DNA from 2 places in the Arhodomonas sp. AD133 genome. Region 1 is predicted to be linked to the other one. Evidence: riboswitches for the same ligand, from Rfam matches in the RefSeq annotation. Region 1 holds a riboswitch; the other holds the start of a gene.
The links. A riboswitch is a leader RNA that binds a small molecule or an ion and turns the genes downstream of it on or off. The one in region 1 is predicted to bind thiamine pyrophosphate.
Positions count from the first base shown of each region.

Region 2: linked by a shared signal. The riboswitch ahead of thiS (sulfur carrier protein ThiS) and the one ahead of thiC (phosphomethylpyrimidine synthase ThiC) in region 1 are both predicted to bind thiamine pyrophosphate.

Region 1 is NZ_JBNAZM010000002.1:43,056-54,010, reverse strand. Features, by position in the region: gene ACPEES_RS01695 (PAS-domain containing protein) at 1-1,184, shown strand, start outside; gene ACPEES_RS01690 (ABC transporter substrate-binding protein) at 1,181-2,134, shown strand; gene ybiO (mechanosensitive channel protein) at 2,159-4,516, opposite strand; gene ACPEES_RS01680 (2-hydroxy-3-oxopropionate reductase) at 4,865-5,752, opposite strand; gene hyi (hydroxypyruvate isomerase) at 5,796-6,572, opposite strand; gene gcl (glyoxylate carboligase) at 6,606-8,381, opposite strand; TPP riboswitch at 8,613-8,713, shown strand; gene thiC (phosphomethylpyrimidine synthase ThiC) at 8,772-10,652, shown strand; gene ACPEES_RS01660 (IclR family transcriptional regulator) at 10,781-10,955, shown strand, end outside.
Region 2 is NZ_JBNAZM010000049.1:18,188-29,142, reverse strand. Features, by position in the region: gene cysB (HTH-type transcriptional regulator CysB) at 1-873, opposite strand, end outside; partial or broken gene cobA (uroporphyrinogen-III C-methyltransferase) at 1,044-1,826, shown strand; gene ACPEES_RS19335 (SDR family oxidoreductase) at 1,980-2,753, shown strand; gene ACPEES_RS19330 (thiazole synthase) at 2,867-3,661, opposite strand; gene thiS (sulfur carrier protein ThiS) at 3,697-3,933, opposite strand; TPP riboswitch at 4,039-4,140, opposite strand; gene ACPEES_RS19320 (SulP family inorganic anion transporter) at 4,532-6,337, shown strand; gene ACPEES_RS19315 (GYD domain-containing protein) at 6,513-6,800, opposite strand; gene ACPEES_RS19310 (Bax inhibitor-1/YccA family protein) at 6,972-7,655, opposite strand; gene recD (exodeoxyribonuclease V subunit alpha) at 7,732-9,660, opposite strand; gene recB (exodeoxyribonuclease V subunit beta) at 9,653-10,955, opposite strand, start outside.

The sequences.
Region 1 (10,955 bases):
TCCGCAGCCGCCCCATGCCCGACGGCGGCTTCGTGACGCTCTACAGCGATCTCACCGCGCGCAAGACGGTGGAGGCACAACTGCGCCAGTCCCAGAAAATGGAGGTGCTCGGTCAGCTCACCGGCGGCGTCGCCCACGACTTCAACAACCTGCTCGCCGCGGTCACCGGCAACCTGCAACTCCTCGACGATGACCCCGCCCTGGCCGACCGCCACCGCCGGTACGCGCGGCGCGCCCTGGCCGCAGCCGAGCGCGGCGCTTCGCTCACCGCGCGTTTACTGGCCTTCGCCCGCAAGCAACGCCTCGCCCCACAGCCCACCGATGTGGATTCCCTGGTCAACGGCATGGTGGACCTCATCGAGTACAGCGTCGGCCCGGCCGTGCGCATCGAGCTGGACCTGGGTGCACGCGACGCGGTGGTGGACGTGGACCGGGAGCAGCTCGAGAACGCCCTGCTCAACCTCGCGATCAACGCCAGCGCGGCGATGCCCGACGGCGGCCGGCTCACCGTGCGCACCCGTGGTACCCGCAAGGGCCCGGCCGTCATCGAGATGGCGGACACCGGTTGCGGCATTCCCGATGCTCAGCTCGAGCACGTGCTCGAACCCTTCTACACCACGCGGGAGAGCGGCGGTGGCAGCGGGCTGGGCCTGAGCATCGTCTACGGCTTCGTCAAGCAGTCCGGCGGCGACGTGCGCATTACCAGCCGCGTCGGTGAAGGCACCTCGGTGCGGCTGGAGTTGCCGACCACGATCCGGCCAGCGATGGCGGCCGATGCCGCCAAGGCCGCGCCGGGCGGGACGACGCCGGCACGGCGCGTGCTGCTGGTGGAGGACGACGACGACGTGCGCGAGACCGCCTGCGACATGCTCGAACGCCTGGGACACGAAGTGGTCGCCGTCGCCGATGCCGAGACCGCGCGCGAGGCGCTGGATCTCGACGCCCAGGGCTACGATGTGATGCTCACCGACGTGAACCTCGGTGAAGGCGGCAATGGCGTCGAGCTCCGCCGCGAGATCGTCGCCCGGGACTCGGCCCCTGCGGTGGTCCTCACGTCCGGGCTCAGCCGCGACCTGCTGGTCAAGCGTTACGGGCTGGCCGAGGACGTCCCCGTACTCGCCAAGCCCTATCGGCTCGATGCCCTCGCCGAGGCCATTGGGCGAACCCGGGACGACCCCGTATGAGAATGATGAACCGACCGACCCCGCGCGCCGCCATCGTGCATCTCGCCGCCGCCGCACTGCTCGCGCTGCCCACGGCGCCAACCGCCGGGCCGCTGCGGTCGCTGGGCATATCCGTGCTGGACCTGGGCAACCCGTTTTTCGTGGCCATTGCGGAAAATGCCGAGATCCGCGCCCGGGAGCTCGCCGGCGATGTGGACGTCACGGTGGTATCCAGCGCCTACAACCTGCCGCGGCAGGAGGCTCAGATCGAGCGTTTCGTCCGCGAGGCCCGGGACCTGATCGTCCTGTCCGCCTCCGAGCCCAAAGGCATCGCGGAGGCCGTGCACCGGGCCCAGGCGGCCGGAACCCGGGTGGTGGCGGTGGACGTGGAGGCGGAGGGTGCCGACGCCACCGTCACCACCGACAACGCCCAGGCCGGCCGCATCGCCTGCGAGCACATGGCCGAGGCACTCGACGGCCACGGCGAGGTGGTCATCATCAACGGGCCGCCGGTGTCCGCGGTGAACGCTCGTGTGGCCGGCTGCCGCGAGGTGCTGGCCGGCTACCCGCGTGTCGATCTGCTCTCCGCCGCCGAGAACGGCGGCGGCAGCCGGCGCGGCGGGCTGGAGAAGATGACCGCGCTACTCACGCGCCACCCGGATCTGGACGCCGTATTCGCCATCAACGACCCCACTGCCCTCGGTGCGGAGCTCGCCGCACAGCGGTCCGGCCACGACGACGTGTTCATCGTCAGCGTGGATGGTTCGCCAGCAGTGGTCGAACGGCTGAAAAGCGGCGACAGCCTCATCCGCGCCACTGCCGCCCAGTTCCCCGGGCGCATCGCCCGCCGGGCCGTCGAGCTCGGCTATGACATCCTGCGTGGCCGCGAACCGTCCCCCACGCGGGTATACATCCCATCCCGCCTGATCACGGCCGACAACGTCGCCGGCTACGAGGGGTGGGGGCGGTAATCCGGCACACTCCGGCGGTTCCGGTCAGCCCTCCCCCTGGGGCATGTCCTGCTGCTTTGGAGGCGGCGTTTTCGCCGCGGCGGCATCGTCGTCGCCCGCCTGCGGTTCGCGCCCGCGTTCCGCCGCGGTCATCAGCTCGTCGTAGCCCGGGCCACCCTGGGCGACGGCGACGTTCGCCGGCGGTGCACTGCCGTCCTTGTCCTGGCCAAAGTACAGGGTGAGATGCGGGAACGGGATCTCGATGCCCGCGCGGTCGAAGTGCTGTTTGACCACGCGGTTGTACGCGCGGCCCACCGCCCACTGGTTGCCGGGCGTGGTCATGATGCGCACGCGGATGTTCACGGAGCTGTCGGCGAGCGCGGTGACGCCGCTCACCTCCAGGTCGTCGAGGATCTCCTTCGCCCAGGCCGGGTCCGCGCGGAGCTCCTCGAACGCGGCCTCGAGGTGCTCCACGGCCTCGTCGACGTCCTCGCGGTAGGCGATACCGTACTCGCCAACGTGGTAGGCGTAGCCGCGCATGTAGTTGGCCACGGTATCCACCGAGGAGAAGGGAATGACGTGATAGGTGCCGGAGAGGTCGCGGATACCCGCCGAGCGCACCGTAAGCCGCTCCACGGTTCCGCTCACTCCGGCGACGGTGACCACGTCGCCGGTGTTCATGGCGTTCTCGATCTGGATGAACACGCCGGTGATGACGTCTTGCACCAGCTTCTGGGCCCCGAAACCGATGGCGAGACCGAGGACACCGGCACCGGCGATGAGCGGCCCGATATTGATACCGATCTGCGAGAGCATGATCATCGCGGTGATGGTGATGAACACGATCGCGAGCGCATTGCCGAAGAGGGTGAGCAGCGTCTTCTCCCGTGCGCTGGGCTCGCCACTGCCGGTCTCCGGGCTCAGGCGATGCTCGATACCGCTTGCCACCGCCATCCACAGCAGCCCGGCGATCGCCAGGATGAGCAGAACCCGCACGAACATCATCACCAGGCCCATGCCCGCCTCGGAGGCGAGCCACGCGGCGAGATCGAACACCTCCCAGGCATTGAGCACCACCAGTACGACTGCCACCAGAATCACCGCGCGGGCGACCTTGAGCGCGTTGGGTACGTAGGCGTTCAGCCGCTTCTCGAGCATGGGCAGACGGCGATGCAGGTCAGCGGAGAGCTCGATACGCCGCCGCGAACGCTGCGTCAGCGCTCTGGAGACGAGCAGACCCACGGCGACCGCGACCAGCGTCTCCAGGGTGGCGCGCATCATGAACGGCAGGGCGTCCGCCGGGCGAAGTTGGCTCACCACCAGCAGCACGGCGAAATAGGCGATAGCGAGCACGTGCCAGGTGCGCGCGAGCAGACGCTGCGCGACACCGGTCACCCCCATCAACGCCTGGTTGGCGCGCGCCTCGAGCCGTTCGCGCACCCACGTGCGGTTCTTGAGGATCACCACCAGCGCGTAGACGAAGGCGATCACCATCACTGCAAGGCTGACCAGCTGCCCGAGCGCCGCGGACACGTTGGCGGTGACGATGGGCACCACCACCAGCAGGCCATAGCCGATAAACCCGGACAGACGCGCCAGCCAGCTATTCCAGTAGCCGGCCGCGTGCGCCGACACGGGGAACAGGCGAAGACTGTCGTAGCGTGCAGCGAAGATCATTCGCAGCAGCGCCTTGAACGCCTCGATGAGCACGAAAGCGTTGATGAACAGCGACGAGGCGGCATCCAGGCTGCCCCGCTCACCCAGCACGAAAAGCGCCAGCGCGTAGCCGCCGACGCCGGCGAGCGCTACCGCTGCCAGGTCCACGAGCAGGCAGGTAGTGACGGCAGCCAGTCGGCGCAGCATCGAGCGCCCCCCGTCGCGCGCCGCCCAGCGACCGCAGCGGGCGAAAAGCGGCCTGGCCAGGGCCCGCAGGACGAAGAACAGCACCACCGTGGCAACTACCACCAGGGCTAAGCGCGTCGCCACACTGGCCACCGCGGCGAAGTCGACGTCGCGATCCGCGGCATCCGCACTCGTCAGCGCCGTGATCGCCGCCGTCGCCGCCCCCAGACGCTCGCCCAGCTCTTCGGCGAACGCCTGGGTGGTACTGGCGATGCGCCGCGGCAGAGACGGCTGCCCGGCCGCCGGTTCGGCCGCTTCCGCCGCGGGGGCAGGCGGCGCCTCGCCCGCCTCCGGCTCCGTGGCGAGCCGGCGGAGCTCGTCGATCAACCGCTGGCGGGACTGCTCGTCCTCGAGGAGGTCGGCCATGGCCGCGTAGGACGGGCGCTCCGCGGTGTCGCCGGACTCCCCCTGGGACTGGGCAAACGCCGTACCGGTCGCACCGAACGAGATGATCAGGACCATGGCGAGGAGTGATATCAGGCGGCGAGCGATCGGTATCACGGTAACTCTCCCGTTAACGGGTCGGTATGTTCACAGGATGCCGGACGCGAACGCACCGGCGCGACATACGATCCCCGTGACGAAAAATTCGACACTAACGGTATCATCCGCCAGGGACAACGGGGCACCGAGCGGCCACGACTCGTTGACCCGCTCCGGACCAAAAAAACCGGCAACCCGGAAAACCGGGTGCCGGTGCGAAATCCACGGGGCCCATAGGGCGCGGCCACGATTCACGAACGACCCCGTGGCGGGCGCAGGGGAGCGCCCGAGGGAGGCAATCGGCCGGGCCCGCGCGGGGCGCGGGGCCGGGGGTCAGGGCCTGTCACCAGCAGGCCCCAAGCACGCTTACTCGCTGATCTCGTGCTTGGCCAGCAGCTCCAGCGCCCGGACCATGCCGGAGTGGTCCCAGCCGGCGCCGCCGTTGGCGGAGCACGCGTTGAACAGCTCCTGCGCAGTGGCGGTGTTGGGCAGGGATACACCGATCTGGCGGGCACCCTGCAACGCCAGGTTGAGATCCTTCTGGTGCAGCTCGATGCGGAAGCCCGGATCGAAGGTGCGCTTGATCATGCGCTCGCCGTGCATCTCGAGGATCTTGGACTGGGCCAGGCCGCCGAGCAGCGCCTCGCGGACCTTGCTCACGTCCGCGCCCGCCTTGGAGGCGAACAGCAACCCCTCGCCCACCGCCTCGATGGTGAGCGCGACGATGATCTGGTTGGCGACCTTGCAGGTCTGGCCGTCACCGTTGCCACCCACGTGGGTCACGGTCTTGCCCATGATCTCGAACAGGGGCTTGGCGGTCTCGAAGCCCTTGTCGGTGGCGCCGACCATGATGGTGAGCGCGGCGTTCTTCGCGCCGGCCTCACCGCCGGAGACCGGGGCGTCCACGTACTCGCAGCCGAGATCGTTGATCTTCTGGGCGAAGCCCTTGGTGGCGATGGGCTCGATGGAGCTCATGTCGATGACGGTCTTGCCCGCCGACAGGCCCTCGGCCACGCCGTTGTCGCCGAAGAGCACCTTCTCCACGTCCGGGGTGTCCGGGACGATGGTAATGATGATGTCGGCCTGCTTGGCCACCTCGGCCGGGTTGGCGCAGACCTCGGCACCACCGTCGGCGAGCTCCTTGGGGATGGGCTTGCTGTGCTCGACGGTGAAGATCTGGTGGCCCGCCTGCTGCAGGTGACCGGCCATGGGCGCGCCCATGATGCCTAGGCCGATGAATCCGATCTTGCTCATTGCTTGCCTCCTGTAAATGCGTCGTCGCTATGGCGTTGGCCGCTCACAGATAGGGCTTGACCCAGTCCAGCCCCGCCTCGGTGCCGTTGGCCGGCTTGTACTCGCAGCCGATCCAGCCGCGATAGCCGTGCTCATCAAGGAATCTGAACAGGAACGGGTAGTTGATCTCGCCGGTGCCCGGCTCGTGGCGACCCGGGTTGTCGGCCAGCTGGATGTGCGCGATGCGCTCCAGGTTGGCCTCGATGGTGGGGGCGAGATCCCCTTCCATGATCTGCATGTGGTAGATGTCGTACTGCAGCGCCACGTTGCGGGAGCCCACCTCGTCGAAGATCTCGAGCGCCTGCCGCGTGTTGTGCAGGAAGAAGCCCGGGATATCGCGGGTGTTGATGGGCTCGGCGAGCAGACGAATACCCTCGGCCTCGAGCTTGTCCGCGGCGAAGCGCACGTTCTCCACGAAAGTCTCGCGGGCCTGCTGCTCGGCCACACCCTCCGGCACCTTGCCGGCGAGCACGTTGAGCTGCTGGCAGCCGAGGGTCCTGGCGTACTCGATGGCCTTGTCCACGCCCTCGCGGAACTCGCTCACGCGGTCGGGGTGGCAGGCGATGCCACGCTCCCCCGCGCCCCAGTCACCGGCCGGCAGATTGTGCAGCACCTGGGTGAGGCCGTTCGTCTTCAGGGCGTCCGCCACGTCGTTGGCGGCGAAATCGTAGGGGAAGAGATACTCCACCCCCTTGAAGCCGGCATCGGCCGCGGCCTTGAACCGGTCGAGGAAGTCGTGCTCGGTGAAGAGCATCGACAGGTTGGCGGCAAACTTGGGCATGTCTCGCACCTCCCTTGTCGTAATGGCGCGTCGTTACTGGTCGTAGCGGTGGCCGACCGCCGTGGGCGCGTCCTCGTCGAGCTGCTCGGCGAGGGCCTCGAACTCGTTGATATTGTTGATCTCCGTGCCCATGGAGATGTTGGTCACCCGCTCGAGGATGATCTCGACCACCACCGGCACACGGTGCTCACGCATGAGCTCGCGCGCCTGCTCGAAGGCGGGCTGGATCCGGTCCGGGTCGAACACCCGGATCGCCTTGCAGCCCAGCCCTTCGACCACGGAGACGTGGTCGACGCCATACTCGTTGATCTCCGGGCAGTTGATGTTCTCGTAGGACAACTGCACCTGATAGTCCATGTCGAAGCCGCGCTGCGCCTGGCGGATGAGCCCCAGGTAGGAGTTGTTCACCAGCACGTGAATGTAGGGCAGGTTGAACTGCGCGCCGGCGGCGAGCTCCTCGAGCATGAACTGGAAGTCGTAGTCACCGGAAAGCGCGACGATCTCGCCCTCCGGATCGGCCTTGCGAACACCGAGAGCCGCCGGCACGGTCCAGCCCAGCGGACCGGCCTGGCCGCAGTTGATCCAGTGGCGCGGCTTGTAGACGTGGAGGAACTGCGCACCGGCGATCTGCGAGAGCCCGATGGTGCTCACGTACCGTGTCTGCGGACCGAACGCGCGGTTCATCTCCTCGTAGACGCGCTGCGGCTTCACCGGCTCGTCGTCGAAGTGGGTCTTGCGCAGCATGGTGCGCTTGCGCTCGCGGCACGACGCCGACCACTCGCTGCGATCGGCGAGCTTGCCGGCATCCCGCCATTCGCGTGCGACCTCGACGAATAGCTCCAGAGCCGCCCTGGCATCGGAGACGATGCCGTAGTCCGGCCCGAACACGCGCCCGAGCTGCGTGGGCTCGATGTCCACGTGCACGAACGTCCGGCCCTCGGTGTAGGTGTCGATCCCGCCGGTGTGACGGTTCGCCCAGCGGTTGCCGATGCCCATCACGAAGTCGGATTCGAGCAGCGTGGCGTTGCCGTAACGGTGCGCCGTCTGCAGACCCACCATGCCCGCCATCAGCGGGTGGTCGTCGGCGATCGTGCCCCACCCCATGAGCGTGGGAATGACCGGCGTGCCGGTGAGCTCGGCGAACTCCTGCAGCAGCTCGGCGGCATCGGCATTGATCACGCCACCGCCGGAGACCAGAAGCGGGCGCTCAGCGGCGTTCATCATCTCCAGCGCCTTCTCCACCTGCGCGCGGGTGGCCGAGGGTTTGTAGACCGGCAGCGGCTCGTAGGTGTCCGGATCGAACTCGATCTCAGCCATCTGCACGTTCAGCGGCAGATCGACGAGCACCGGGCCGGGACGGCCGGAGCGCATCACGTGGAAGGCCTGCTGAATGGCCCGCGGCACCTGCGCTGGCTCGAGCACTGTCTTCGCCCACTTGGTCACGGGCTTGGCCACCGACTCGATGTCCACCGCCTGGAAGGACTCCTTGTGGAGTTGCGAGGTCGGGGCCTGACCGGTGATGCACAGAATCGGGATGGAGTCGCCGGCGGCCGAGTACAGGCCGGTGACCATGTCGGTGCCGGCGGGGCCGGAGGTACCAATGCACACGCCCACGTTCCCGGGGCTGGTGCGCGTGTAGCCCTCGGCCATGTGGGAAGCGCCTTCCACATGACGGGCGAGCACGTGATCGATGCCGCCGATCTTGCGCATTGCGGCATAGAACGGGTTGATGGCGGCACCGGGCACCCCGAAGGCGGCATCCACGCCCTCCTTCCTGAGCACCCACACAGCCGCTTCGGCAGCAGTCATCTTGGCCACGGCACGCTCCTCCATAATTATTCGGAACGGGTTTCTGTTGAATGGAACGCTAGCTCACACGACTGACCGTGTCAACAAATTGGAAATTGTTTCCATTTTTGTGAATGCGTGGCCGACGGATGGCGGGCGGCCACGGGTCGGGGACGGCGCCGCATTTGACCCCGCCCCCGGCCCCACCTATGCTGCAACCTGTCGCACCCGCCACGGGGTGCGGCGACAACGCTGACGAAGCGGGGGTGCCCGGACCGGCGGTCCGGGCTGAGAGAGTCCCTTGGAACCTGACCCGGCTAGTACCGGCGTAGGGAAGCTTCACGCTCTCTGGACAATGCGCGCACCCCCATTTCGTCGCCCCTTCACGTGATGCGAACGAGGCGACTGAACATGAGCGCAAATGAAAAGGACGTCCGCCAGGCGGCGGCCGTGCTCAACAGCGAGGTCACCCGCCCCTTCCCCGGCTCCCGCAAGATCTACGTGGAAGGCTCCCGAGCGGACATCCGGGTGCCCATGCGCGAGATCGCGCAGAGCGACACCCCGTTCCAGTTCGGCGCCGAGAAGAATCCGGCACTGGCGGTTTACGACACGTCCGGCCCTTACACCGACCCCGAAGCGGTCATCGACCTGCGCGAAGGCCTGCCGGCGCTACGCGGTCCGTGGATCGACCAGCGCGGCGACACCGAGACGCTGGACGGCCCGAGCTCCGCCTTCGGCCGCGAACGCCTGGACGACCCGGCGACCGGGGAGTTGCGTTTCGGCCATATCCGGGCGCCGCGCCGGGCGAAGGCGGGCGCCAACGTCACCCAGATGCACTACGCCCGCCAAGGCATCATCACGCCCGAGATGGAGTTCGTGGCGATCCGCGAGAACCAGAAGCTGGAGGCCTACCGGGATCACCCGGTGCTCGGCAAGCGCCATGCCGGCGAGTCCTTCGGCGCGGCGATTCCCGAGGAGATCACGCCGGAGTTCGTGCGAGACGAACTCGCCCGCGGCCGCGCCATCATCCCCAACAACATCAACCACCCGGAGAGCGAGCCGATGATCATCGGCCGCAACTTCCGCGTGAAGATCAACGCCAACATGGGCAACTCCGCGGTGACCTCCTCCATCGAGGAGGAAGTGGAGAAGATGGCCTGGGCGACGCGCTGGGGCGCGGACACGATCATGGATCTGTCCACCGGCAAGCACATTCACGAGACCCGTGAGTGGGTGCTGCGCAACTCCCCGGTGGCTGTGGGCACGGTGCCCATTTACCAGGCATTGGAGAAGGTCGACGGCAAGGCCGAGGACCTCACCTGGGAGATGTTCCGCGACACGCTGATCGAGCAGGCCGAACAAGGGGTGGACTACTTCACCATCCACGCCGGCGTGCGTCTGCCCTTTGTGCCGCTCACCGCCGACCGGGTCACCGGCATCGTCTCCCGCGGCGGCTCGATCATGGCCAAGTGGTGCCTCGCCCACCACACCGAGAGTTTCCTCTACACCCACTTCGAGGATATCTGCGAGATCATGAAGGCGTATGACGTCGCCTTCTCCCTGGGCGACGGACTGCGCCCCGGCTGCATCGCCGACGCCAACGACGAGGCGCAGATGGCGGAGTTGCGGACACTGGGCGAGCTCACCGAGATCGCCTGGCGCCATGACGTGCAGGTGATGATCGAAGGTCCCGGGCACGTGCCGCTGCAGAAGATCCGCGAGAACATGACCGAGCAGCTCGAGCACTGCCACGAGGCGCCGTTCTACACCCTCGGGCCGCTCGCCACCGACATCGGCCCCGCCTACGACCACATCACCTCCGCGCTGGGCGCGGCCAACATCGGCTGGTACGGCACGGCGATGCTCTGTTACGTGACCCCCAAGGAACACCTGGGGCTACCCGACAAGCACGACGTGCGCGAGGGCATCGTGACCTACCGCATCGCTGCCCACGCCGCCGATCTGGCCAAGGGCCACCCGGCCGCCCAGATCCGCGACAACGCGCTGTCCAAGGCGCGTTTCGAGTTCCGCTGGGACGATCAGTTCAACCTGGGGCTGGACCCGGAGCGGGCGCGGGAGTACCACGACGCCACCCTGCCCAAGGAGGCGCACAAACTCGCCCACTTCTGCTCCATGTGCGGGCCGCAGTTCTGCTCCATGGCGATCTCCCAGGAAGTCCGCGAGTACGCCAGGGAGAAGGGGCTCGACAACGACAGCGCCGTGCAGATCGGGCTGGAGGAGAAAGCGCGGGAATTCCGCGAGCGGGGCAGCGAGATCTACCACGCGCAGTAGCGGCCGCCCGCCGGTGCCGCGCCGAAGCGCCCGGTGGAAACGGGCCCCGTTTTCCGGGGCCCGGGACATGGTCGTCCGGAAACGGTATCCTACGGCGCATACGGAAAGAACTGCCGTGAGGACGGATTTTGGCTGAACGACAGACCCGAACCACCGGGCGCCCGCGCACCTCCGGCCGCAGCGTTGGCCAGAGCCAGTCGCTGACCCGCGGGCTGAACATCCTCGAGGCGCTGGCGGGCGCCGGCCACGGCCTGTCGCTGTCGGACGTCTCGCAGATGGCGGGCCTGGCGCCGTCGACCACGC
Region 2 (10,955 bases), on a different contig from region 1:
GAATGTCTCGATGAAGTCGTACATGTAGCTCCGCAGGTAAGTGCCGCGGCGAAAACCGATGTTGGTGACGCTGGGCTCGAACAGGGCGCTGGCGTCGAGGGCGACCAGCCCCTTGTCGCGCTCCGGGTTGAATGCCATCGAGGCCATGATACCCACGCCCAGGCCGAGGCCGACGTAGGTCTTGATGACTTCCGAGTCGGTGGCGGTGAACACGACGTCGGGCTCGAGGTCCTTCGTCGCGAATGCCTGGTCGAGCTTGGAACGGCCGGTGAACCCGAACACGTACGTTACCAGCGGGTAGCGCGACACCGCTTCCAGGGTCAGCGGGTCCTCGTCGCACAGCGGATGGCCTTCGGGCACGATGATGCTGCGATTCCAGGCGTAGCACGGCATCATCACCAGGTCCTCGAAGAGCTCGATGGCTTCGGTGGCGATGGCGAAGTCCACGGTGCCCCGGGCGGCCATCTCGGCAATCTGCATCGGTGTGCCCTGGTGCATGTGCAGGCTCACGTTCGGATAACGTGGCCGGAACGCGTTGACCACCGGTGGCAGCGCGTGGCGCGCCTGGGTATGGGTGGTGGCGATGGACAGGCTGCCGCGGGATTCGTCCACGTGCTCCTGGGCGATAGAGGAGATGTTGCGTACCTCTTCGAGCACGCGCGTGGCGACCTGGAGGATCTCCTCGCCGGCGGGCGTCACGTGGCTGAGGTGTTTGCCGCTGCGCGCGAAAATCTGCACACCAAGCTCGTCCTCGAGCATGCGGATCTGCTTGCTGACGCCCGGCTGAGACGTATAGAGCGCTTCCGCGGCGGCCGATACGTTGAGCCCGCGGCGGGCGACTTCGCAGATGTAGCGGAGCTGGTTGAGCTTCATCGGGAGCGATCCATAAAGAACATCATCGTATATATCTAAAAGAATTCATTCTTTTTGTAAATAAGCGAGGCGGCTAAGCTCTACCTATCGCTGTTTGGCGAGGACCGATTGTGACCGAGGATCGTGAGGCAGTGGCATTCGGGCCGCGGCGCGGCAGCGCGCGTGGTTGCGGTGAGGTCTATCTCATCGGCGCAGGCCCCGGTGACCCGGATCTGCTCACTCTGCGTGGTTACCGCCTGTTGCAGACCGCCGACGTCGTGCTCCACGACCGCCTTGTCGCGCCCGCCATCGTGGACCTCGCGCCTGCCCGGTCGCAGCGCGTCTACGTGGGCAAGCAGCGCGATCGCCATCCGGTCCCGCAGGCGCGTATCAACGAAATGCTGGTCGCCTACGCCCGGCGCGGGCTGTGCGTGGCCCGCCTCAAAGGCGGCGACCCCTTCATCTTCGGGCGCGGCGGCGAGGAGATCGAGAACCTCATGGCCGCCGGGATACCGTTCCAGGTGGTCCCCGGTGTAACCGCGGCGAGTGGTTGCGCTGCTTATGCGGGCATTCCGCTCACCCACCGCGATTACGCTCATGCCTGTGCATTCGTGACCGGCCACCGCAAGGCCAACGGCGAGCTCGACGTGGATTTCGAGCCGCTGGTACGACCGGGCCAGACGGTGGTTTTCTACATGGGCCTCGCCGCTGTGGATCGTCTTTGCGAGGGCCTGCTCGCCCACGGCATGGCCGCGGACATGCCTGCTGCGCTGGTGCAGCAGGGCACCACCGAGGCCCAACGGGTGGTCGAGGCCACGGTGGAGACGTTGCCGCAACGCGCCCGCGAGGCATCGTTGCAGCCGCCGACGCTGGTGATCGTGGGGGAAGTGGTCCGGCTGCGTGGGCGGTTGCAATGGTTCGAGCCGGCCCGTGGCGATATCACGCCGTTTCCTGGCGAGGGTGCATGGGGCTGACTCACTGCGCCATGCCCGTCGCCCGCCTGCCCTGCACCGTGCCCACTCGCCGCGCCACGGCGGCCATGCAGCCTCGAGGTCGAAGGCCGACGGGCATCCCGGTACACTGCGATGATCGTCCGTGGACAGCGACAGATCAGCGAGTAGAGGTACATGAAGGGAACCATCCTCATCACCGGGGCCTCGGCCGGTTTCGGGGCGGCCACGGCCCGCCGTTTCGCCCGCGAAGGCTGGCGCCTGGTGCTCTGCGCGAGACGGCGCGAGCGCCTCGAGACGCTGCAGGAGGAGCTGGGCGGTCCCGATACCGTCCATACCCTGGAGCTGGACGTCACCGACCGGATGGCGGTCACCGGGCAACTCGCGAATCTGCCGGCGCCTTTCGACGGGATCGATGTCCTCGTCAACAACGCCGGACTCGGCGTGGGGCTCGAACCGGCCTGGGAGTGTGACCTCGACGACTGGGAGCGCATCGTCGATACCAACATCAAGGGGTTGCTGTACGTGACCCGAACGGTGTTGCCAGGCATGGTGGCGCGCCGCCGCGGCCACATCGTCAATCTGGGTTCCACCGCGGGAACCTGGCCTTACCCGGGCGGCAACGCCTATGGTGGGAGCAAGGCCTTCGTCCAGCAGTTCACCCGCAACCTGCGTGCCGATCTCATCGGCAAGCCCGTGCGCGTGACCAACCTCGACCCGGGGCTCTGCCATACCGAGTTCTCCGTCAACCGTTTTCGCGGCGACGAGGCACGGGCCAACAGCCTCTATGAGGGCAACGACCCGATTCAGCCGGAGGATCTCGCCGAGATCATCCATTGGGTCGTGACCATGCCCCGGCACGTGAACATCAATACGCTCGAGGTCATGCCGGTGAGCCAGACCTGGGGGCCGTTACCGGTGCAGTCGGTGGACTGGCCAGAGGACACCTGAGCGCTCGACCCGGCGGCGCACCGCACCGGGTACGGAACCGTCCGACGACGCCGGATGCCGGCGCCGTCGTCGGCTGGCGGTCGGTTTCGGGTGTCCGGGGGATCCCGATGCCGCTACGCGTTCGCGGATGCCACGCCGGTCATGGGCGAAGACGGGACACCGTACTCCCGTGGCGCCATGCGGCCCGCCCACCAGGCGTGCCGCCCCGATATCACCGCATGGCGCATTGCCTTCGCCATGCGCACCGGATCCCGCGCGTGGGCGATGGCGGTATTCATCAGTACCGCGTCGCAGCCGAGCTCCATCGCGACGGCCGCGTCGGAGGCGGTGCCCACCCCCGCGTCCACGAGCACCGGCACGCGAATGCTTTCGGCGATGCGCCGGATGTTCAGCGGATTGCGGATGCCGAGCCCCGAACCGATGGGGGCGCCCAGCGGCATGACCGCGACGCAACCAATCGCCTCGAGCTCGCGGGCGATCAACGGGTCGTCACTGGTGTACGCCATCACCTGAAAGCCGTCGGCGACCAGGCGTTCGGCTGCGGTCAGCGTTGCCCGGACGTCGGGGTGCAGGCTGTCGTCGCCGAAGATCTCGAGCTTGCACAGGGTGTTGCCGTCGAGCAGCTCGCGGGCGAGCTGGCAGGTGTATACCGCGTCCTCCACAGTGAAGCATGCAGCGGTGTTCGGGAGAACGGTGCAGCCCAGCTCCCGAAGCATGGGCAGCAGGCCGTCGCCTTCGGCGCAATCCGGCAGCCGCCGTATCGCGACGGTGACGATTTCCGCACCGCTGGCGATGATGGCGGCCCGGGCTTCGTCGAGATCGCGGTAGCGCCCGGTTCCCACGAGCAGGCGGGCATCATATTGTTGGCCGGCGAGTGTCAGGCGATCGTCGTTGTCCATCGTGTCCATCTCCTGGTTGGTGTTCGTACTCCGGCGTGGCGACTTCAACCGCCACCGACGGCCTGTACGATGTCCACGGTGTCGCCTTCGGCGAGACGGTACTCGCCGTGGGCGGATCGCGGCACGACCTGTCGGTTGACCGCTACGGCGATGCCCTGCCGCGGATATGACAGAGTTTCGAGCAGGGTCGACACCGAGGCGGGCGCGGTGAGATGGCGCTGCTCGCCGTTGACGATGACGGTGAGCGTCTCGCGGTGGTTGCTCGCTTGCTGTTGGGTCACTGCGTGATGTCTCCGTGCCGGGTGCGCCGGACCCATCGGGCCGGCGGACGTACCTGGGACGCTGGTTGGAGACGCGGTGAGGGGGGGCTGCCGCACGGCAGCGCTTGGTGGTGTGCCGAAGCTCCCTACGCCGGTACTAACCGGGTCAGGTTCCAAGGGACTCTCTCAGCCCGGACCGCTGACGGCCGGGCACCCCCGCTTCCTCGTCTCGTGCCCGCAAATCGGGCACATGCCGGACGCTAACCGCGCGTCGAGTGCCTGTCAACGAGTACCGGCGCACACAAGGTGGCACGTTGGGTCTCGATTCCGTTCGCGACCCCGGAAGCGAGCCTTGCAGGGCCAGCAATCCCACGCCAGTGCGCGCTCTCGTCACCGTGTTCCGCTCCGGCATGGTCTACGCGGGCCCGCACACCATCCCGCCGTGGCGTAACCTGCTGGTGGTGGCGGCTTCCGGGGCCCGCGGCGGACGCTGGAGTTGCTGGCGGTCGCCGCGATTGGCAAGCTCGTGCACCATTTCCGCAGTGGCGCGCCGCAGGGTCCGAGCCTCAACACTGCGACGGGGAGCTACGGTCAGCAACGCGCCTGACAGCGATTGGACATGAGTCGATTGGCACAGGGGACGGAACGCTACCGACGTGGTGCCGCGCTCGCGAAGCGCGCATTCCCGTTCGTCGCCTGGATGCGCGGGCTGACGCCGACGATGGTGCGCGCCGACGTGATGGCCGGCATCACTGGCGCGATCATCGTGCTGCCGCAGGGTGTCGCCTATGCGCTGATCGCCGGGCTGCCGCCGGTATACGGGCTCTATAGCGCCATCGTGCCGACCATTGTCGCGGCGCTCTACGGCTCCTCGCGCCACAGCATCACCGGACCGACGGCGGCCAACTCGATCGTCGTGCTGGCGTTGGTCGCGCCGCTCGCCTCGCCGGATGGGCCCGGCTACATTCCCATGGTGCTGGCGCTCACATTCCTGGTGGGTGTCTTCCAGCTCGCGCTCGGGCTGCTGCGTCTCGGCGTGCTGGTGAACTTCATTTCCGATTCCGTGGTGGTGGGTTTTACCGCCGGCGCGGCGGTGTTGATCGCCGCCAGCCAGCTCAAGCACGTCTTCCAGCTCGAGCTCGCCAATGACCTCACCTTCTACGGCACACTGGTGCAGTTCACCGAGAAATTGCCGGACAGCAATCCGTACGCGGTTGTCATCGCGGTGGTGACGCTCGGGGTGACCCTGGTGGTGAGGCGTCTGCGCTCGCGCTGGCCGGCGATGATCATCGGCATGGTGGCCGGCGCGCTGACGTCCCTGGCCCTCGGCGGACGCAGCCACGACGTCGAGCTGGTGGGCGCACTGTCCGGTAGTCTGCCGGCCTTGTCGATGCCGCCACTGGGACTCGAAACGTTGCGCGAGCTCGCCTCACCCGCCGTCGCCGTTGGCATTCTGGCGCTGGTCCAGGCGATCTCCGCCGCACGCGCGGTGGCGACCCGCTCGGGTCAGAAGATCGACGGCAACCAGGAGTTCATCGGCCAGGGGCTCGCCAACCTGGTGGGTAGCCTGTTCTCCTCGTACGCCTGCTCGGGCTCGTTCACCCGCTCGGGGGCGAACTATGATGCCGGCGCGAAGACGCCGCTGGCGGCCATTTTCGCGGCGCTCATCCTGGCACTCGTGCTGGTGGGGGTGCCCGGCATCACCCGCTATCTGCCGATGCCCGCCATGGGCGGCATCGTGCTGCTGATCGCCTGGAATCTTATCGCCTTCGACCAAATCTGGCAGACGCTGCGCGCCAGCCGCACGGAGTCCGCGGTGCTGTTCATTACCCTGCTGGCGACGCTGTTCCTGCCGCTGCAGTTCGCCATCTACGCTGGCGTGCTGCTGTCACTGGTGCTCTACCTGCGGCGTACGGCCCACCCCCGCATGGTGGCGGTCGCGCCGGTGCCCGGGCGGCCGCTGAACGTGCTTCGCAATGCCGACAAGCGCGGACTCGCGCAGTGTGGCGAGCTCAGGATGATCCGCATCGATGGCTCGTTGTTCTTTGGCGCGGTGGATCACGTACAAACCGAGCTACGGCGGGTCACCGAGGCGGGGTGCCATCATGTGCTGCTGGTGGGCTCGGGGGTGAATTTCATCGATCTGGCCGGCGCGCGCATGCTCGCGCGCGAGGCCGAGCGTCTGCGCACACTCGGCGGCGGGCTCTATCTGTGCAGCTTCAAGGACCCCGCCCGGGAGGAGCTCAAGCACGACATCCACCGGCAGGCGGTGGGCGAGGTGAACATTTTCGCCTCGCCGCAGGAGGCCATCGAGGCGATCGTGGCGCGCGTCGGAACCCCGGACTGTCCGGTCTGCCACGGCGGGCCCCGGCACTGTGTGTTGCTGGAGACCCCGAAACGGTTGTCCTCCGGGGATGCCGAGTAACGACTCGGGAGCCACGACCTCCACGCCGCGATAACCGCTTGATCGGGCACGTCTCGTGGCCCGGTTACCCGGGCGCCGAGGCAGGGCGCCGGCTCGCTCGGCGAGACGCTCGGCAAGCTCGCCGGCGGCCGGAGCGATATGCCACCTCCGAGCGCCCGGCGGAGGTGGCGTCCAATCAGAGCGCGTCGAGGAATTCCTTCCAGGGTGTGGCCAGGAACGTCTCCGTCGTCGCGCGGCCGGACGCACGGATGATCATGGCCGCCTTTTCCACCTCCTTGGGATCATCGGCCTCGACCACGTCGATGACGTCGAAGCGCCCGAGCAGAGCGTAGCTGTCCTGCCAGTGAACTCCCGGGCATTGCGTCTTGATCTTGTCCGAGACGGTCCGTGCGATGGCGGGGAAGTCCGCCGGATCGGAGAAGGCGTCGGGTGCGAGTCGGCTGAGAATGATGTACGTGGCCATGATGTCCTCCCCGGGGGCGGGTCGGGTGCGAAGAGCCCGCTTCCATACCGGACGGGTAGTCTCTCCTCGCTGCCTCGTCCAGGGAGCCCAAGCGCTGGCCGACGAACGTCGTGGCCACAACGAAAAAGCCCCGCCGGTGGCGGGGCTTGGATGCGGGGTCCGGCCGTCTGATCAGTCTTCGCCGCCGAAGAAACCGAGCAGATGCAGCAGGCTGGTGAACAGGTTGTAGATCGCCACGTACAGCGTGATCGTGGCCATGATGTAGTTGGTCTCGCCGCCGTGGATCATCTCGCTGGTCTGATACAGGATCAGCCCGCACATCAGCAGCATGAACGCCGTGCTCACGGCCAGCGACAGCGCCGGCATAGTGAAGAAGATCGACACCAGCCCGGCCACGAATGCCACCAGGATGCCCGCGAGCAGGAAGCCACGCAGGAAGCTGAAATCCTTGCGCGTCGTGAGCGCGTAGCCCGACAGGCCCAGGAAGATCGCGCCGGTGCCGCCGAGGGCGGTGAGCACGAGCTCCGTGCCGTTGCTGAACATGGTGATGTACGCGTTGATGACGGGGCCGAGCGTGTAGCCCATGAAGCCCGTCAGCGCGAAGATGGATGCCAGGCCCCAGACGCTGTTTCGCAGTGCGTTGGTCAGGAACAGCAGGCCGAAGTAGCCTACGAGCACGATGATGAAGTTTAGCGGCGGCGCGTTGGTGACCATCGCCACGCCCGCGGTGAACGCACTGAACAGCAGTGTCAGCGACAGCAGGATGTAGGTGTTGCGGATGACCGCATTGGTGGCCAGGGTCGACGCGCGGCCGGCTGTGCGGTCCATGCTTGCCACCCGATAGTTGTCGGCCATGATCGATTGTCCTCCTCGTTCGGACTACCCAAGGCGCCCGCCGACGCGGCGGGCCGAACCATTAGCCAATTCTACACTAGGAACTATGCTCTTCGACGCCCCCTGGAGACATAAGGTTCCCGACGTAGTGTTGCAATGCTTGCGCAAGACCCGAGGCGCGATGAATACGCCGTGTGCTGGCGGTCACGAGAACCTCGGGGTCGGCGCCCAGCAGCGTCAGTGCCCGGCGGGCACGGGTAATGCCGGTATAGAGCAGCTCCCGGGTGAGCAATGGTCCCGGGTGCTCGGGGAGCACCATGGCGACGTGGTCGAACTCCGAGCCCTGGGATTTGTGCACCGTCATGGCGAAGACCGTCTCCACCGCCGTGAGGCGGCTGGGGAGCACGGCACGCGGTGCCTCGCCGGGCGCGCCCTCGAAGTAGACCCGCAGCCGGGGCGAATCGGGGGCGGGGAGGGCAATGCCCACGTCGCCGTTGTACAGGCCCAGGCGGCGGTCGTTGCGGGTGACCATGACCGGCCGCCCCGAATACCAGCCATCGCTCGCGGCGGCGAGGCCGTGGGCGCGTAGCGCCTCCTCGGCGAGCTGATTGATCCGCGCCACGCCCCATGGGCCCTGGCGCGTGGCACACAGCACGCGAAAGCGGTTGAATGCCGTTAGCAGCTCGGCGGGGGCCGCCGTGCCGTCACGGAGGAGGCTCAGGTAATCCGCATAGCCGTCGGTGAGCATGCGCGCGAAGGCGGGGTCGTCGGCGTCCGCGACGGCCCGCCAGGCCACGTCCTCGTGCGCGCCGGCGAGCGCCTCGCGCGCGGCGATGCCATCGCCCGCGTTGACGGCACCGGCAAGCCGGCCGATGCCGCTGCCGGCGTCGAAGCGGTAACTGTGGCGCAGCAGCGCGATGTGCTCGGCGAGGCCGCCGCGGCGGTCGCCGGGCAGATCCGGCGTATTCGCGGCATGGGCCAACCAGGCGCGGGTTGCCTCACCGTAGCCCGGGATCTCGGCCCCTGCGCAGAGATCGCCCAGCACCGCGCCGGCCTCCACGGAGGCGAGCTGGTCCTTGTCGCCAAGGAGAATCAGCCGCGCCGAGGCGGGTAGCGCGTCGAGCAGGGCGGCCATGAGCTCCAGGTCCACCATGGAGGCTTCGTCCAGCACCACGAGGTCGGTATGCAGCGGGTTGTGCCGGTGATGCCGGAAGCCGCGGGTGTCCGCGCGCGCGCCCAGCAGCCGGTGCACGGTGGTGACCTCGTTCGGCAGGGCGTCCCGGACCGGCTCGGGGCAGGGCAATGCGCCGAAGGTGCTTCGCAGGGACTCGCCGAGCCGGGCGGCGGCCTTGCCGGTGGGCGCGGCCAGGTGCACGCGTAACGGTGCGCCGCTGGCGGCGATCCGGCGTTCCTGCACGACCGCGAGCAGGCGGGCCACCGTGGTGGTCTTGCCCGTGCCCGGACCGCCGGAGATGACGGTGAACCGGGCGTCGACGGCCAGCGCGGCGGCGATCCGCTGCCAGTCGGCGTTGCCGTCACCGGGGCCGAAATAGCGTTCCAGCGCTTCCCGCACCGGTTCCGGTGGCGGGCGCTCGACGCCGAGGCGCTGACCAAGCGCCGAGGCCACGGCCTGCTCGTAGGCCCAGTAGCGCCGTAGGTACAGCCGCGACCCGTCGATGACCAGCGGTGCGTTGCCGTCACCGGTATCCACGGCATCCGAGGCGAGCAAGCGTTCGCGCCAGTCGTCGGCATCGACACCGGCCAGGAGCGCACTCGGGCGTGCCACGGTCGCGTCCGCGTGCTCCGGCGGCAGCGCCAGTTGCTCATCGGGCGTGGTGGCCAGCGCCGCGAGATCCATGCAGATATGCCCGCGTCCGAGCTGGTGGCTCACGAGTGCTGCGCTCAATGGTATCAACGGATCGTCCGCGGGGCGGTGCGCCTGCACGAATTGCGCGAGGGCGCGGTCTATCGGGCGCAACCAGCCGGCATCGGCGGCTGTGTCGATCCAGGCGATGAGCTCATGCATCGGCGGCCTCCCCGCGGAGCATCGCGTCGAGGCCTTCGATCAACCCCCGGGGCGGCTGCGTATGGAAGACGCCGCCGCCGTCGGGCATGGCCCGCAGAAAGAGGTAGAACACACCGCCCAGGTGGGCGTCGTAGTCATAGCCGGGCAGCCGTGCCCGCAACAGGCGATGCAGCGCGAGTGTGTAGAGCACGTACTGCAGGTCGTATCGGTGCTCGAGCATCGCTTCCGCCATCGCCGTCTGCGTGTAGGCGGCGGGCCCGTCGCCGAGATAGTTGGATTTGTAGTCGGCGAGGTAGTAGCGCCCGTCGTGCTCGAAGACCAGGTCGATGTAGCCGGTCAGCATGCCGTGGAGCCGGTTCGGGCGTAGCTGGGGGCGCGGCTGGCCGGGCCAGAGCGCTGCCTGCACGCGGGCGTCCACTTCCGCGATGGTCGCCTCCCGGGTGGCGATCAGGAATTCGAGCTCGGCCTGGATGTGCTCGCGGCCGAGCCGCGCGAGGCTCAGCCCGGGCAGCAGGGGGGCTTCCAGCACGGCGCGAAGGCCGGCGGTCAGCGATTCCGCCCAGGCGTCGAGCTGTCGGCGCCGGCAGCCTTCGGCGACGGCGACGGCGAGCCGGTCCGGCTCGGCGGCCAGCCGGTCGAAGCCGATCCCGGCCGCCCATTCCAGCAGGCCGTGGAGGAACGTGCCGGGCCGCGGGCCGCGGGGGAAAGCATGGAGGTCGCTTCTCGCGGTATCGCCGGGGACGGGGGTAGGGTCGGCGACCACTTCCACGTCCTCGCCCGGTGCCGGGTGTGGCGCGATGTCCGGTGCTTCGGCGCCGGCGAGCAGTGCCGTGTAGCTGCCGATCCACCAGCGTCGGTCGATATGACCGGTAAATTGCGCGGCCGGCCGCGGTGCCGCCTCTTCGCGTGGCGGCTCGAACCAGGTTGCGGGCGCCGGGTCGGGCGGCGTCGTGACGCTCACGGTGCCCCGCGAACCGCCGGCGAGCGCGGTAAGGCGCTGTTGCAGGTCATCGGGCTCGGCGGCGTCTTCGGTGACGCCCAGCAGGTGGCCGACCGCGGTCTCGTGCAGCACCGCGCGCTTGCCGTCGGCGAGCGCCGTAACGCCCACGCGGCAGAGGTGCGCGGCACGGGTGATGCCCACGTAGAGCAGGCGCAGGTCTTCGGCGAGCCGCTCGTGGGCGGCGCGTTGTTGTGCTTCCGCGGCGCCGTCCAGGCTGACGATGGCCTCGCCGGTGTCGGGGTCGTGCCAGCTATGGGCGCGTTCGCCGCGCCCGCCGTGATGCCGGCAGGCGAAG